4 regions of the Mesobacillus subterraneus genome follow, and region 4 is predicted to be linked to each of the others. Evidence: predicted binding sites of a transcription regulator. Region 4 holds the regulator's gene; each other region holds the start of a gene.
What was found. Region 4 encodes LexA, which represses DNA repair genes until DNA is damaged. Its sites were predicted from a motif close to CGAACATATGTTCG; they were not measured.
Positions count from the first base shown of each region.

Region 1 (3,196 bases), 1.1 Mb from region 4:
GAGAAGAGACATTTTCTGCCGCTTCATTTGTTCTTTCCGATATCTTCACTTGTTCATCAGATGAAGAAGCCACCTGCATGATCGATGTGGTAATTTCATTGTTGGCTTCAGTCGTAGCTTCAGCATTGAGTTTTAAGTTTCTCGACATGTCATTTACCTGGTCAGAAGACGCAAGAATAGTTGAAATTGATGCCTTCAAGTTCCCGGATAATTGGTTCATTGCCAGAATGATGTGGCCGACTTCATCCTTGCTCTTCGCTTCCAAAGCTTGCACATTTAATTCACCGGCAGCGAGCTTTTTGCAGTATGCGACTACTTTTTCAAGGCTTTTGCTGATGTTGCGGGAGACGAAGTACATGGCTACAGATGAAACAATGAATGCAACGATTATAAGGATGAAAGTGTTTCGAATCATCGAAGCTATTGAAGAATTGGTTTCCTTCATAAGCTTTGTCCTGTCATCAAGAATCGTTGTCCTGAGAGCATTTAACTTTTCGATGTTCATATCACGGATTGTTTCTGCTTTGTTCTTCAAGCTGGTTTGGGTATATATATCAACCTGTTCATAATTCTGTTTGAATTCCGTGACAGTCTGAAAAATGTCTTCTTCCCAGACTTTATTCATATGTTGATCGATATTCTCAATCGCAGTAAGCAATGTCTTTGCTTCTTCTGATTTTACATATCCCTTCAGTTTTTTTGACGAAGCATTAAATTGCTTAGACTCTTCTTTATACAATTCTAGAAGTTCCGGTTTCGGATCTGTTATGTAGTCAGTGATAATAATATATTTCTGCCGGAAAGAAGCTCCCATTTCACTAATCATGATCGCATAATCACTTTTCTCCTCAGCAAGATTAATTACTCCTTGGAGATTAGATAAAACCGATGATAAATAAATAAAGCTAGCCAGGAAGATGACCATAATAAACGCGAAAACGCTTGCATATTTTCTGCCAATCGACCAGTGTTGCATTTCGTACGCCTCCGTCTTTTCTCTGTCATATAACTATATATCGGTCTGTTTAATTAAATCTTTAAAGGATTATTCAATATCTTCACATAAAGTTCACATATTCAACCTTGGCTGTATCCAGTCTTTTCGTAAGTATTGAAGCCGGTTTTTTGTTAAACTAAGAGGGAACGTATATTTGGGAAGTGGGATCATGAAAGAAATGTATCCAAAAAAGGGCAGAGTCATTTTGCATGTTGATATGAACAGCTTCTATGCCTCAGTAGAAATGGCATACGATTCTGATTTGAAGGGCAAGCCACTGGCAATTGCCGGCAATCCGGAAGAACGACGTGGAATCATTGTCACTTGCAGCTATGAAGCGAGGAAGTTTGGCGTACGGACAACCATGCCTCTTTGGGAAGCCAAGAAGCTTTGCCCTGATTTAATTATAAAAAAACCGAATTTTGACAGATACCGTACAGCATCCGCTGCTATGTTCGATATTTTACGCCAGTACACAGAGGTCGTAGAACCCGTTTCAATTGATGAAGGGTATATGGATATAACAGATTGCTCCGACCTCGGAGCCCCTTTGGAGATAGCCGGAAGCATCCAAAAAAGAATCCTTGAACAGTTGGACTTGCCGTGCAGCATCGGTGTCGCCCCAAATAAATTCCTGGCGAAAACGGCTTCGGATATGAAGAAGCCAATGGGGATAACTGTTTTAAGAAAGCGAGACATTCCCAAAGTCCTCTGGCCGCTCGAGGTTGGGGAAATGCATGGAGTAGGAACAAAAACAGCGGACAAACTAAAAAGTATTGAAATTGATACGATTGGCGGATTGGCAGCAGCGAATGACATTCAGCTTAAAGGACTGCTGGGCATCAACGGATTAAGATTGAAGGAAAGAGCAAATGGCCAGGACAATCGCCAGGTCGATCCGGATTCTGTGTACGATTTTAAAAGTATCGGCAATTCTACTACGCTGCCACGCGATATTTCGAATCAGCATGAGCTCCTGAAAGTTCTTGATGGATTGTCGGAGCAAGTAGCTGCAAGGATGAAGAGGAAGGAAGCGGTCGCCACAAGCATTAGTGTAATGATACGATTCAAGGACAGGAAGACAATTACGCGAAGCCAAAAATTGCAGAATCCTGTATCTAAGCAGGACGAAATAGCCGCCGCTGCCAAAATGCTTTTTTTAAAGCATTGGAATGGTGATCCAATCCGGCTGCTGGGAATAACGGGTACCGACTTGCTTGAAGCGGACAAAGCAGTCAAGCAGCTTGACCTATTCTCTTATGAGCAGGATGCGAAAAAGGAACCTCTAATCAATACGATGAGCCAGTTGCGTGAGAAATACGGCAAAAATATCATAGAGAGTGCCGGCTCACAAGTGAAAAAGCCGGCGGCTAAGGAGAATACCGCTGCAGGGACGAGTTTTAATAAGGATTTCCTTCAGAAAAAGAAGAAGCAATGAAAGTGAGTAAAAAGATTTTTGATGGATGTTTAACAGCTTAAGCTTAAGTCAAAATAAAGAGGAACAAACTAGATTGTTTGCAACCTCATATGTACATTGTTAAATTAGTTTGTATGATTTAAAACAGTTTTCATGAAGGAGGAAGCAGAACTATGTCAAAACAGCAAATTGGAGTCATTGGTCTAGCTGTCATGGGGAAAAACCTGGCGATGAATATTGAGAGCAGAGGGTATTCTGTATCTGTATATAATCGATCAAGGGAAAAGACGGATGAAATGCTTGAGGAAACGAAAGGCAAGAATATCGTCGGAACATTTACTATTGAAGAGTTTGTTCAATCGCTTGAAATGCCGCGGAAGATCCTGCTGATGGTAAAAGCTGGCGCAGCGACGGACGCGACAATCGAGCAATTGAAGCCCCATCTGGAAAAGGGAGACATTATCATTGACGGTGGTAATACATACTTTGCTGATACTCAGCGCCGAAACAAGGAATTGAGCGAGCTAGGGTTTCACTTCATCGGTACTGGTGTATCAGGAGGGGAGGAAGGTGCACTTCACGGACCTTCTATCATGCCTGGCGGACAAAAAGAAGCATACGACTTGGTTGCGCCTATTTTCCAGGATATATCTGCAAAAGTTAATGGAGAAGCATGCACCACTTATATTGGGCCGGATGGAGCAGGCCATTATGTAAAAATGGTCCACAACGGAATCGAATATGGAGATATGCAGCTCATTTCTGAATCCTATTTTATGTTG
Region 1 is NZ_CP129019.1:1,169,770-1,172,965, forward strand. It holds gene LC048_RS05820 (methyl-accepting chemotaxis protein) at 1-976, opposite strand, end outside; gene LC048_RS05825 (DNA polymerase IV) at 1,167-2,435, shown strand; gene gndA (NADP-dependent phosphogluconate dehydrogenase) at 2,588-3,196, shown strand, end outside.
Region 1: a site for LexA is predicted at 1,141-1,154, ahead of LC048_RS05825 (DNA polymerase IV). Genes of this name have one in related genera too.

Region 2 (3,196 bases), 670 kb from region 4:
GACACCTTCATTGACGCCGATGACAAATGCGACCTTCACATCGGCAAGCCTTGTCTTTTCAAGGTCGGCAACCAATATCTGGTCAATTGCCGGTGGAATGAGAGAGAACCTTAAAGACTCAAAGCCAGCATCAAGAATCGTCACGAACTTTTTTGGCGGAACTTTTGCGTCACCAAGCATCTCGACGAACTGATCAAGAAGGTTGATCACTGCATTCCAGGCTTGCTCATGCTCCCTCGCCTCTACCAGTCTGCCTTCCTGTTCGGCACCCATTCGCCATGCCTCGAGCTTAGCTGGGATATCAAGCTCTTCCATGAATAGATAGACTGCTTCCGAAAGTTTTCTTCCCGTGTCAGCCCTCTTCAGGCGGCGAGCCATCCGCAGCAGCGGAGAAGTAATCAACAGACGCAGATCATTCAGTTCTTGTTCTGTCTGTTTTTCTGCATCCGTCTGGGCCAATCCGTCATACTCCAGACCACGGATCCTACGGTATTTCCATCGTTCCTTTTTCGTCCATTTATCCCCCTGGATGCCATATGCGAGTACATAGTTTTCCAGCACATCCATTTGTTCGCGCATCTTGTTCAGATTCACTCCGACCGGGAATAGTAAATCCGTTTTGACAGCACGAAAAATTGGCTCATACCTCCAGTTCCCCAACACTGTTTCAAGACTGGAACGGACCAGCTCAATCAATGGATGATGAAGCATATTCCGTTTCTGGTCGATAAAGTAAGGAAGTCCATGGTCATCAAAAATCGTTTCAAGCACTTCGCGGTATTCGCTGCCTCTCATCAAAACCGCCATATCACGGTAGCGGTACCCATAATCCCTGGCAAGTCCAAGAATCTTGCGCGCAACACCTTCAAGTTCCGCCCTTCTGTTGGCAGCCTGGGCGATATGGATCGCTGACTCACCGTTGTATTTGACCGCCGACCTTGTATCGAACTCTCTTTCCAGATGCTTCAGGGATTCATCCTGCCAGCGTTTCTGCTCTGTCAGCAAGACGTCTTCTTCCAGTTCATAGCCTTTTGTCTTAATCATGTCATACAAGGTTGAGCAGGTTTCTCCAGTTATCCTGAATAAATGCAGTTCGTCAGGCTGAGCATCTTTGAAACCCTGATCGACGGGCAGCGCAATCGTCACCCTTTTACAACTGCCGATCAACTGGTCGATGATCATCAATTCAAGGGGAGTGAAACTGTAAAAATCATCAATGTATACTTCTGCATTTTTCAAATATTGCGAGGCAGGAATCTTCTCTGCCAGCAATTTAAAATAATCCTCTGAATCGATATATTTGCCGAATAATTCATCTTCGAATTGACGATAGACTAACTCAAGATCATGGATTTTGTCCTTCAGCGCTTTATTGCCCGCAGAGCTTTCCTCCATTTTTCCAGCGAGCTCGTCCGGGTTTATCGCATATCGTTTGAACTCAATCAGCATCTGCTCCATCTGCTGGACAAAACCATTCTTATCCGCAGCCTTTTGGAAGATTTTCAAGTCATCTTTTTTATCCTCAATAATTTTACGAATCATCATGCTGATCCCGACACTGTCCAAATGCTGGCGAGTAAATCCGCCTGTTTCCTGCAGGATTCTCCATGCAAGGCGCGGAAAGCTGAATACCTGCGCCCTGATCATTCCCCCAAGCTCAGGGTCAGTGGACAATCTGTATTCGGAAAGGAATGACATTTGTTCAGGAACAAGATAAACGACCGGATCCCCCTGCGGGTCGGTAATGAGCCTGTCCTTGATTTCATTTATGATCATCTCGGTCTTGCCGCTTCCAGAGCGCCCGAGCAATAAACGTACAGACATCTAACTTCCCCCTTCTCTCTTAAAATATCTATCTCTGTATCCCATTTATAATTGAAAAAGGCGCTTTATTTCCTGCGCCTTTTCATACCAAACGATTGTTCTATATACCTTTCATTATACCTTTTTTGGAGGCAATTTTGGAAGCAGGAAGCCCGTTAATTTTTCCCAAAACAACCTGCAAAATCCGTTCTGGCTGCATATGGTAGTGATGGCAGGTGATATCCATGAAATCCATGTCCTTTTTTCACAAGGCTTCCATCCTTCTGACACTCTGCGCCATCATGGTCGCAAGCAATATCTACACATTGATTCCAATCTATTCCGATCTTGCGGAAGACCTATTAATCGCCGAATCTCACGTTGTTCTCGCTGGGGGGGCTTTTTACCTTTTTCTATGCCTGCGGACTGCTGTCATTCGGACCTGTATCCGATTTTACAGGCCGGAGGAAAATCCTCGTGTTCGGACTTTTGGCTTCCGCACTGACAACATTGGCCGTCGGCTTTTCTGCCGGATCTCTCAGTTTGTGGATTGCCCGTTCCCTGCAGGGGATCACTCTTGCCACTTTCGCTTCAGTTGCTTTCGCCTACTCTTATGATGTCTTTAATTTTCGGCAGAGGACGATCCTTGTTGTATTGATTAATACTGGATTTTTAATCGCCGGCATCTTTGGGCAGGTTGCCAGTGACTTTCTTGCCGAGGTTTCATCCTGGAACAGCGTCTTCTTTTTCTTTTCAGCTGTCTATTTTATTCTGTTTGCTGCTGCTTTTTTCCTGCTGAATGAATCACCACCACAGATGGTAGAAAGCAAGCCTTTATGGAGTCTCTTTTTTCAATTGTTAAAAGATTCTCGGTTGATGAAATGCTATAGTATTTCATTCTCACTTTTGTTTGCAATTATCGCATTCTATGATGCAATTGGCCGCTATTTTAACGGTCCTGAATCAGACTTGCTGATAATCCGTCTTGTCGGATTGTTAGGTGCTTCTCTCTCCCTTTTCACAGGTAAACTGATCGATCGATGGGGCGAGCTGCGAACAATGATGTTCGGTTTGGCCATCGGGTCAACTAGCGCGTTCCTGCTACTTTTCTTCCAAAGCACCGCAGCCTTAATATTCTTCTCTATCTTTTTTGTTTCATCGATTTCACTCACCATCCCGACAGTCATTACCCTGATTGGCGGCTACGGCAGCAGCCAGCGTGCCAAAGCATTGTCGCTGTATTCATTCATCCTGCTGACAGGCGCAAGTCTCGCACCGCCGGTCGCAGCCCTGTTGCCATTCAGCGGAGTGATGCTTTTACTGTCTTCACTTTTCGCATTTAATATCTTAATCTGCCTATTGCTTCAAAAAAAGGCATTCCAGTCAGCAAACG
Region 2 is NZ_CP129019.1:2,990,473-2,993,668, forward strand. It holds gene addB (helicase-exonuclease AddAB subunit AddB) at 1-1,824, opposite strand, end outside; gene LC048_RS15560 (MFS transporter) at 2,185-3,196, shown strand, end outside.
Region 2: a site for LexA is predicted at 1,913-1,926, ahead of addB (helicase-exonuclease AddAB subunit AddB). Genes of this name have one in related genera too.

Region 3 (3,196 bases), 1.1 Mb from region 4:
TCCTGTGCCCAGTCACGCAGCATCTTGACATGCTCAGGAAGCATCATTGACGTCCATTTAATTCTTCCGCGGTCACGAATCACCTTGCTCTCCTCCTCCTTTTATCAACCCTTATGCCCGCCAACGAGTGCGGCGCGATGCCTTGCTGTTCCGGCTGCCGTATACGATACCGCCCTTAAGATAGCTGTCGAGCCGTAGCGGCTGCGGATCTGGTCCATTGCATAGCCCAGCTTTTTCTTTTTCCAGCCGTTTTTTTCAAAAAGATTCAATTGAAATTCACTGTCGGTGACGAGATTCCCGAGTGAAATCGAAATGCTTCGCACCGTCTTTCCCGTGTAGTTCTCGGCAAAAAGCTCGAGGCAGACACGATACAGGTCCATTGTAATATTGGTTGGGTCCTGAATTGTTCTTGAGCGATGGAAGCCTCCGCCGAATTCATCCTGGCTGTAACCGATCCCGAAGCTGATGGTCCGGCCAGCCTTACCATGGCTTCTTGCCCTGCGCGCGACTTCCTCGCTCATTTCGAGTATGACATGCTTGATTTCCTCTTCTTCTTTGTAATCCCGAAGCAGGATCTGGCTTTTCCCAAAGCTGATCTGCCCTTCCATGATTGGGGCACCGATATCTGAAAAATCGACTCCCCATGCGTGCCAGTATAGCTGATTGCCCATGATACCGAATTTTTTCTCCAGCTTCTCCAGGTCATAGCGCGCCAGCTGGCCGACTGTAAAAATGCCCATACTGTTCAGTGTTTTCTCGACACGGCGGCCGATTCCCCACATTTCCCTGAGCGGCGAGACATTCCACAGCTTCGTCTGGACATCCTCATAGGTCCATTCGGCAACGCCCTTTTTTTTTGCATCGAGGTCAAGGCAGAGCTTTGACATCAGCATGTTCGGTCCAATCCCGATTGCGCAAGGAAGCTGGAACTCACGCTCAATATCATCTTTGATTTTTTTTGCGATTGAAGCAGCGTCTCCCCAAAGCTTCGAAGCACCGTCTACCTTTATGAAGCTTTCGTCGACACTGTAGGTATGAATCGCTTCCTTTGGAACATAGCGATTGAATACACGGGAGATTTCTGTGGAAATTCGCAGGTAGGTGGACATCTGTGGATCAACGACCACAATTCGCGGATCATCGGGAATTTCAAATTTCCGTGATCCAGTCTTAATGCCAAACTCCTTTTTCAAACGCGGTGAGGCTGCGAGGACGACACTTCCCGGGCGGTCAAGATTCCCGACGACAGCCAGGTAGCAGTCAAGCGGATCGAGTCCAAGCATCACGGCGGAACAGCTCGCATAAAAGCTCTTCATGTCCACACATAAAATTTTATTTTGCGGCATTTCGCTGTAATCGATCATGTTCTTCTCTCCTTTCCGCAGGGATACCCACCAACAACAACAAGAACATCTGTTCCATTTCATTATACCCATTATATTAAGCGAATATGCGTTCGGTTTCAATGGTAATTTTCCGCCGGACTGACTTAATTAAGGGGGAAATGGTGGGTCATGCCAGGAATGGAGATATTTACGGAGGGTGTTTTAAAGGCGAACTTCCAAGTATAATCAGGGTGAGAGGTGCTAAGTTATGGATAAAAAACTCATTCGCAAGATGGTCCAGAAATGCCTCATCCAGTACCGGCATGATGGTTCACTGCCTTTCGGCGAGGCGGAATTCGAAGAAATTTATATAAAGATTGTGAAACAGAAAAATGAGGAGCCCGAAGCTGATTTGCATGACATCATCAATGACGCTGTTTATGAATTTTTGGCTACTTAAAAAAATCCCCTGAAAACTAAAGGCTGCCCTGGAATAAACAGGACAGCCTTTTGATTATTTTAATCTGATATTTGCTTCGCCGTTGATTGTTGCCGGATATTCATTCAACTTTAAGGTAATCGGGCCAGAAGTTGCTCCTTCACCGAAGTATGGGATCAAATAAGCAACTTGCTGTTCACCCGTGCTCCATCTGTAAGAGGCTGAACCGTCACCGATTTCATTCCCATTGCCGTCGACTGCCTGGTCGAGAGAAATATTTGTCGGTCCTTTCTTTGAACTTCTTTTGAAGGTAAGCATCAACTGATCCTCTTCTCTGCTGACTTGCAGCAATCGGCCGTCACTTGGAGCCTTCAGGATTTCCAGTTTATCGGGATCGACGATTAATTCGAGCTCATTTTTATTAAGTGCACGCACAGAATTGAAGCGAAGAAAAAGCTCCTTAGGTTTTTTAAAATAATTGCTTTGCAGGTAAAATTCCTTTCTGTTCTCCTCCGAATGGATCGAAGTGGTTCCATTATTAATTGCAGCCCATTCTTCTCCTGTTTCATCCACAAGCCTCAAATCCTCAAAGCCAAAAACCTGCTTGGTGTTCTGCTCGTTAAAATGGACGGTTACCCCAATTCTCGTAGGGTAAATGGACACTTCTTCGACAGTGATTTTCTGTCCTTCAAACTCAACTGTCTCATTTAAGACAAACACTTCTTTTTTATCCTTGAAAGCATCTTTATCAATCGAGAATGGAATTACCCATGTGTCATCCAGCTTAGCTATAGACTGACCATCTTCTGTTCTTCCTTCAGCGAGCTCAATACTCAGCTGCAAACTCTCTGAAAGATTATTCTGGTAAAACTCATATGTCGCCTGAAGCAGCTGCTCGTTATTCTCTGCATCATCCACCCATCCACCAAAAGAAAACACGGTTTCTTCAATGTTATTTCCTGCGCTGTCGGTCAGCCTCATGTTTTCAACCGAGATTTCCTTGTGTCCGCCTGAAGAGTCAACCTTATAAAACAGCACCATCATCTGCTCGTCAACAATCACCGAATCGAGGGTAATCTTGATGCCGTCATGTTCATCGGACACACCGATTTTTTGCGCGAAATCATTTTCGATGGCAGAGGTCAGCCCTTTGTCATAACGGACAAGCTCTACAATCCTCTCCATCCCAGGTATCGCGGTGACATACGTAGCAAATGTCTCTGACGTCCTGAGCATCGCTGTAAAAGCAAAAATCAAGATTGCTGCTGACGCAAAGGTCCTCATATATAAAAGGTTTCTCTTCCGCTTTCCTTTCCCCTTGCTGATTCCGGCAGCAATGGCCTGGTCCAGCTGGAGTTCAGGAACTTCGATATTCTCAAGTGCTGCCTGAGCGTTTGTCAGCTTTTTTTCCTCGGCATTAAGCATAGCCTAA
Region 3 is NZ_CP129019.1:1,189,836-1,193,031, reverse strand. It holds gene LC048_RS05930 (YolD-like family protein) at 1-83, opposite strand, end outside; gene LC048_RS05925 (Y-family DNA polymerase) at 105-1,364, opposite strand; gene LC048_RS05920 (YqzH family protein) at 1,594-1,785, shown strand; gene LC048_RS05915 (DUF4179 domain-containing protein) at 1,840-3,189, opposite strand; gene LC048_RS05910 (sigma-70 family RNA polymerase sigma factor) at 3,182-3,196, opposite strand, start outside.
Region 3: a site for LexA is predicted at 1,446-1,459, ahead of LC048_RS05925 (Y-family DNA polymerase). Genes of this name have one in related genera too.

Region 4 (3,196 bases):
ACTAAAATTCTAGGGATTTTACAAGAATAGAGCTTCGTTATTCTTTAGTGTCAATATACTCAAGATATCTTCGGTTTACAGTAGCCTTAGAAACGTTATACCCAAATCCTCTTAATGTTGCAGCTATTTCAGCAAAGGTCAGTCCATTATTACGCAGCTTAACGATTTCCTCAATTGGCATTTCTTTCCGGTCACGCCCAGAATGCTCCCCTTGATTTTTCAGATTACGCTGTGGCTTGTATCCATGCTCAATCGCTCGTTTCATACCTCGCTTAATCTTAATATTATGGATCTTCCTCTGATACTCTTCCACCATACTGACAATCTGCAGCACCATAGAATCTGATTCAGAGAGCTGGAGTTCTCCACTGTGGGAGACACTATATAATTTCACATTTTCTTTTAATATACAATGAAGAATTGCCACCTTGGCATTACCCCTTCCAAGTCTGGTTTCGTCCTGGATGAGCAAGGCCCCTATCTTCTTGTCCTTGATCAGTTCCAGCAATTGGAGGATCCCTTCCCTTTCAAGGTCATACCCACTAGCTTTTTCTTTAATGATACTTGCTACTTCAAAACCATAATTGCTAGCCAGACGCAGCAACTCTTCTTCCTGCCTTGCCAGCGAAGTTTCCTGCGTTTCCTTCGTTGTACTTACGCGGCAATAAACAATTGCTTTCATGTAGTCACCTTATTCTAGTCAAATCTATCTTTCTGCTCCTGCAATTTGGGTAGGTTCCATCCGTTCAGCTACAACGGGAATTACCAATTCATCTCCCGGAAAGACCTTTTCCCCAATGATTCCGTTTTCTTTTTCTACCCAGCTAACGAATTCATTTTCGGTAAAATTATGTTCACTGGCAAATGTCTCTGCAATTTCCCATAATGATTGTCCTTCTTCTATAGTAACAGTTATGTATGCATCTTCGTTATTAAGTTGCGCTTTTGCTACGAGCGAAAAGATTAAGCTGACAGCAAGCAGGATCATGGCATATGAATAGTTTTCCCATAGTTTTTTCATTAACAGCACTCCTTGCGAATGTATGTTCGATTAATTGATTTCATTATAAAACGAACATTTGTTTCGTGTCAACTCAAAAATTCGAACTTATGTTTGTATCTGTGGAATAGACATGGTATAATTAGGACAAGAAAATATACGAGGTGCGTGAATATGACAAAGTTATCTAAGCGTCAACAAGATATATTTGAATTCATAAAAGGCGAAGTCAAGAAAAAAGGGTATCCGCCATCCGTACGCGAAATCGGTGAAGCTGTTGGGCTTGCTTCAAGTTCCACTGTCCATGGACACCTTGCAAGACTTGAGAGCAAAGGCTTAATCCGACGTGACCCTACCAAGCCGCGTGCAATTGAAATTCTTGAAATAGAAGAAGATAGCCGCATTCCTAAATATAATGTGGTAAATGTACCTGTTGTCGGTAAAGTAACAGCTGGTATGCCGATCACGGCCATTGAAAATGTAGAAGAGTACTTCCCTCTTCCAGATCGCCTTGTTCCACATGATGAGCAGGTTTTCATGCTGGAAATCATGGGTGACAGTATGATTGAAGCAGGTATCCTAGATGGTGACTATGTTATTGTTAAACAGCAAAAAACTGCTAATAACGGTGACATTGTTGTAGCGATGACAGAGGAGGATGAAGCAACAGTTAAGCGCTTTTTCAAAGAAAAGGATTATTTCAGGCTCCAGCCGGAAAACCCTACGATGGATCCAATTATCCTTCGTAACGTATCCATACTCGGTAAAGTTATCGGTGTATACCGGCATATGCATTAGAAAGCAAGCGGGCTCCGCTTGCTTTTTTCTATCAATTAAACTTTTATCATATGAGACTAGCACATTTAAGTATTAATTAGGCAGAAACCCTAACAACTTGTACCTCTCCACATAAGATAATGTGTAAGTATCTTTCATGAGGAAGGAGTTGAGTTTCTAATGGGATACAATCGTAATGACAACGATGTAGCAGGCGTATTCTACCCTAAGCGTGACAGAGACAGAGTCAGGGCAACTGTTGATTTTGATGACCTCTGCCGTGCTGTACGTCGTTGTATCATTGAGGATTTAGTAGCAGGTGCTCAGGATGATCGAGATGATGATCGTGACCGCCGCCGAAGAAAGTGTGGCTGCAAATTCTAACACCAAACTAAAAGAATCCCGAAAGGATAGTCCTTTCGGGATTTGTCTATTTCCATTGAATATTTTGAACAGGCAGTACACCTTTTAACTCTTCATTGTACACAGCTTTTTGATTTTGAGTAAGCCATACATGTACAGCTCCGCTATCTTGATTGGTTCTGATCAACCGTCCCATTCCTTGTCTTAAGCGTAGGAGCATATAAGGTATATCTACCTCTGCAGTTGGATTATCCGCATGCTTTCTTTTCGCCTGGAAGACTGGGTCATGAGGCGGGAATGGCAATGAGGCAATGATGACTTGAATCAGTGACTCTCCTGGCACATCCAATCCTTCCCAAAGACTGTAGGAACATAAAACCGTCTCAGTTACAGTCTGGAATTCTTTAACCGTTTCACTGATTTCACGGTCACCTTCAAACAAGATAGGGAAACTCCATTCTTGTTTTTCAGTCCATGCCCGGAATCGTTCCATTTCCTGCATTGACGAGAATAGAACAAGCGAGCTTCCATTGCTGCTTATAATGTCCAACCCTATTTTATTCCATTTTTTTACTTCTTCATCCTCGATGTGTCCAACCAATTCCATTTGTTCTTCATAATCAAATGGTGACGATACAGTAAAGGATGAGTATTTTTCGATTCCTAGGCTTTTCGCTATATAGTTGAAATCTCCCGCTTGAGACAAGGTGGCTGAAGAAAATACAAACGGGATATTTTGTGAAAATACTTCTTTTTTCAATATATCCTCAACTAGTCGAGGCATGATGACTAGAGATGTTTGCACTTCATTCTCTTCCAGCCAGAAAATCCCTTCGTCGTTCTTCAAGAAAACGGAAAGACCGTATGCGAAAAACTCGAGATACTCTTCCATGATTTTTAAATGGTATTCGTCAATCAGGAACATTTCCGCGTCAAACACCAGCTGGTCCATTAAATCGCTAACCTTTTTCTCTAGTGTTTCTGCAGTTTTCCTGATATTTGATAGCATCGGTACTTCTTTTCGATTAGAACCTTCTTTCGCAGATGAGTTTTCAA
Region 4 is NZ_CP129019.1:2,315,741-2,318,936, forward strand. It holds gene LC048_RS12050 (YneB family resolvase-like protein) at 38-682, opposite strand; gene yneA (cell division suppressor protein YneA) at 707-1,021, opposite strand; gene lexA (transcriptional repressor LexA) at 1,175-1,798, shown strand; gene LC048_RS12065 (hypothetical protein) at 1,958-2,161, shown strand; partial or broken gene LC048_RS12070 (ATP-dependent DNA helicase) at 2,208-3,196, opposite strand, start outside.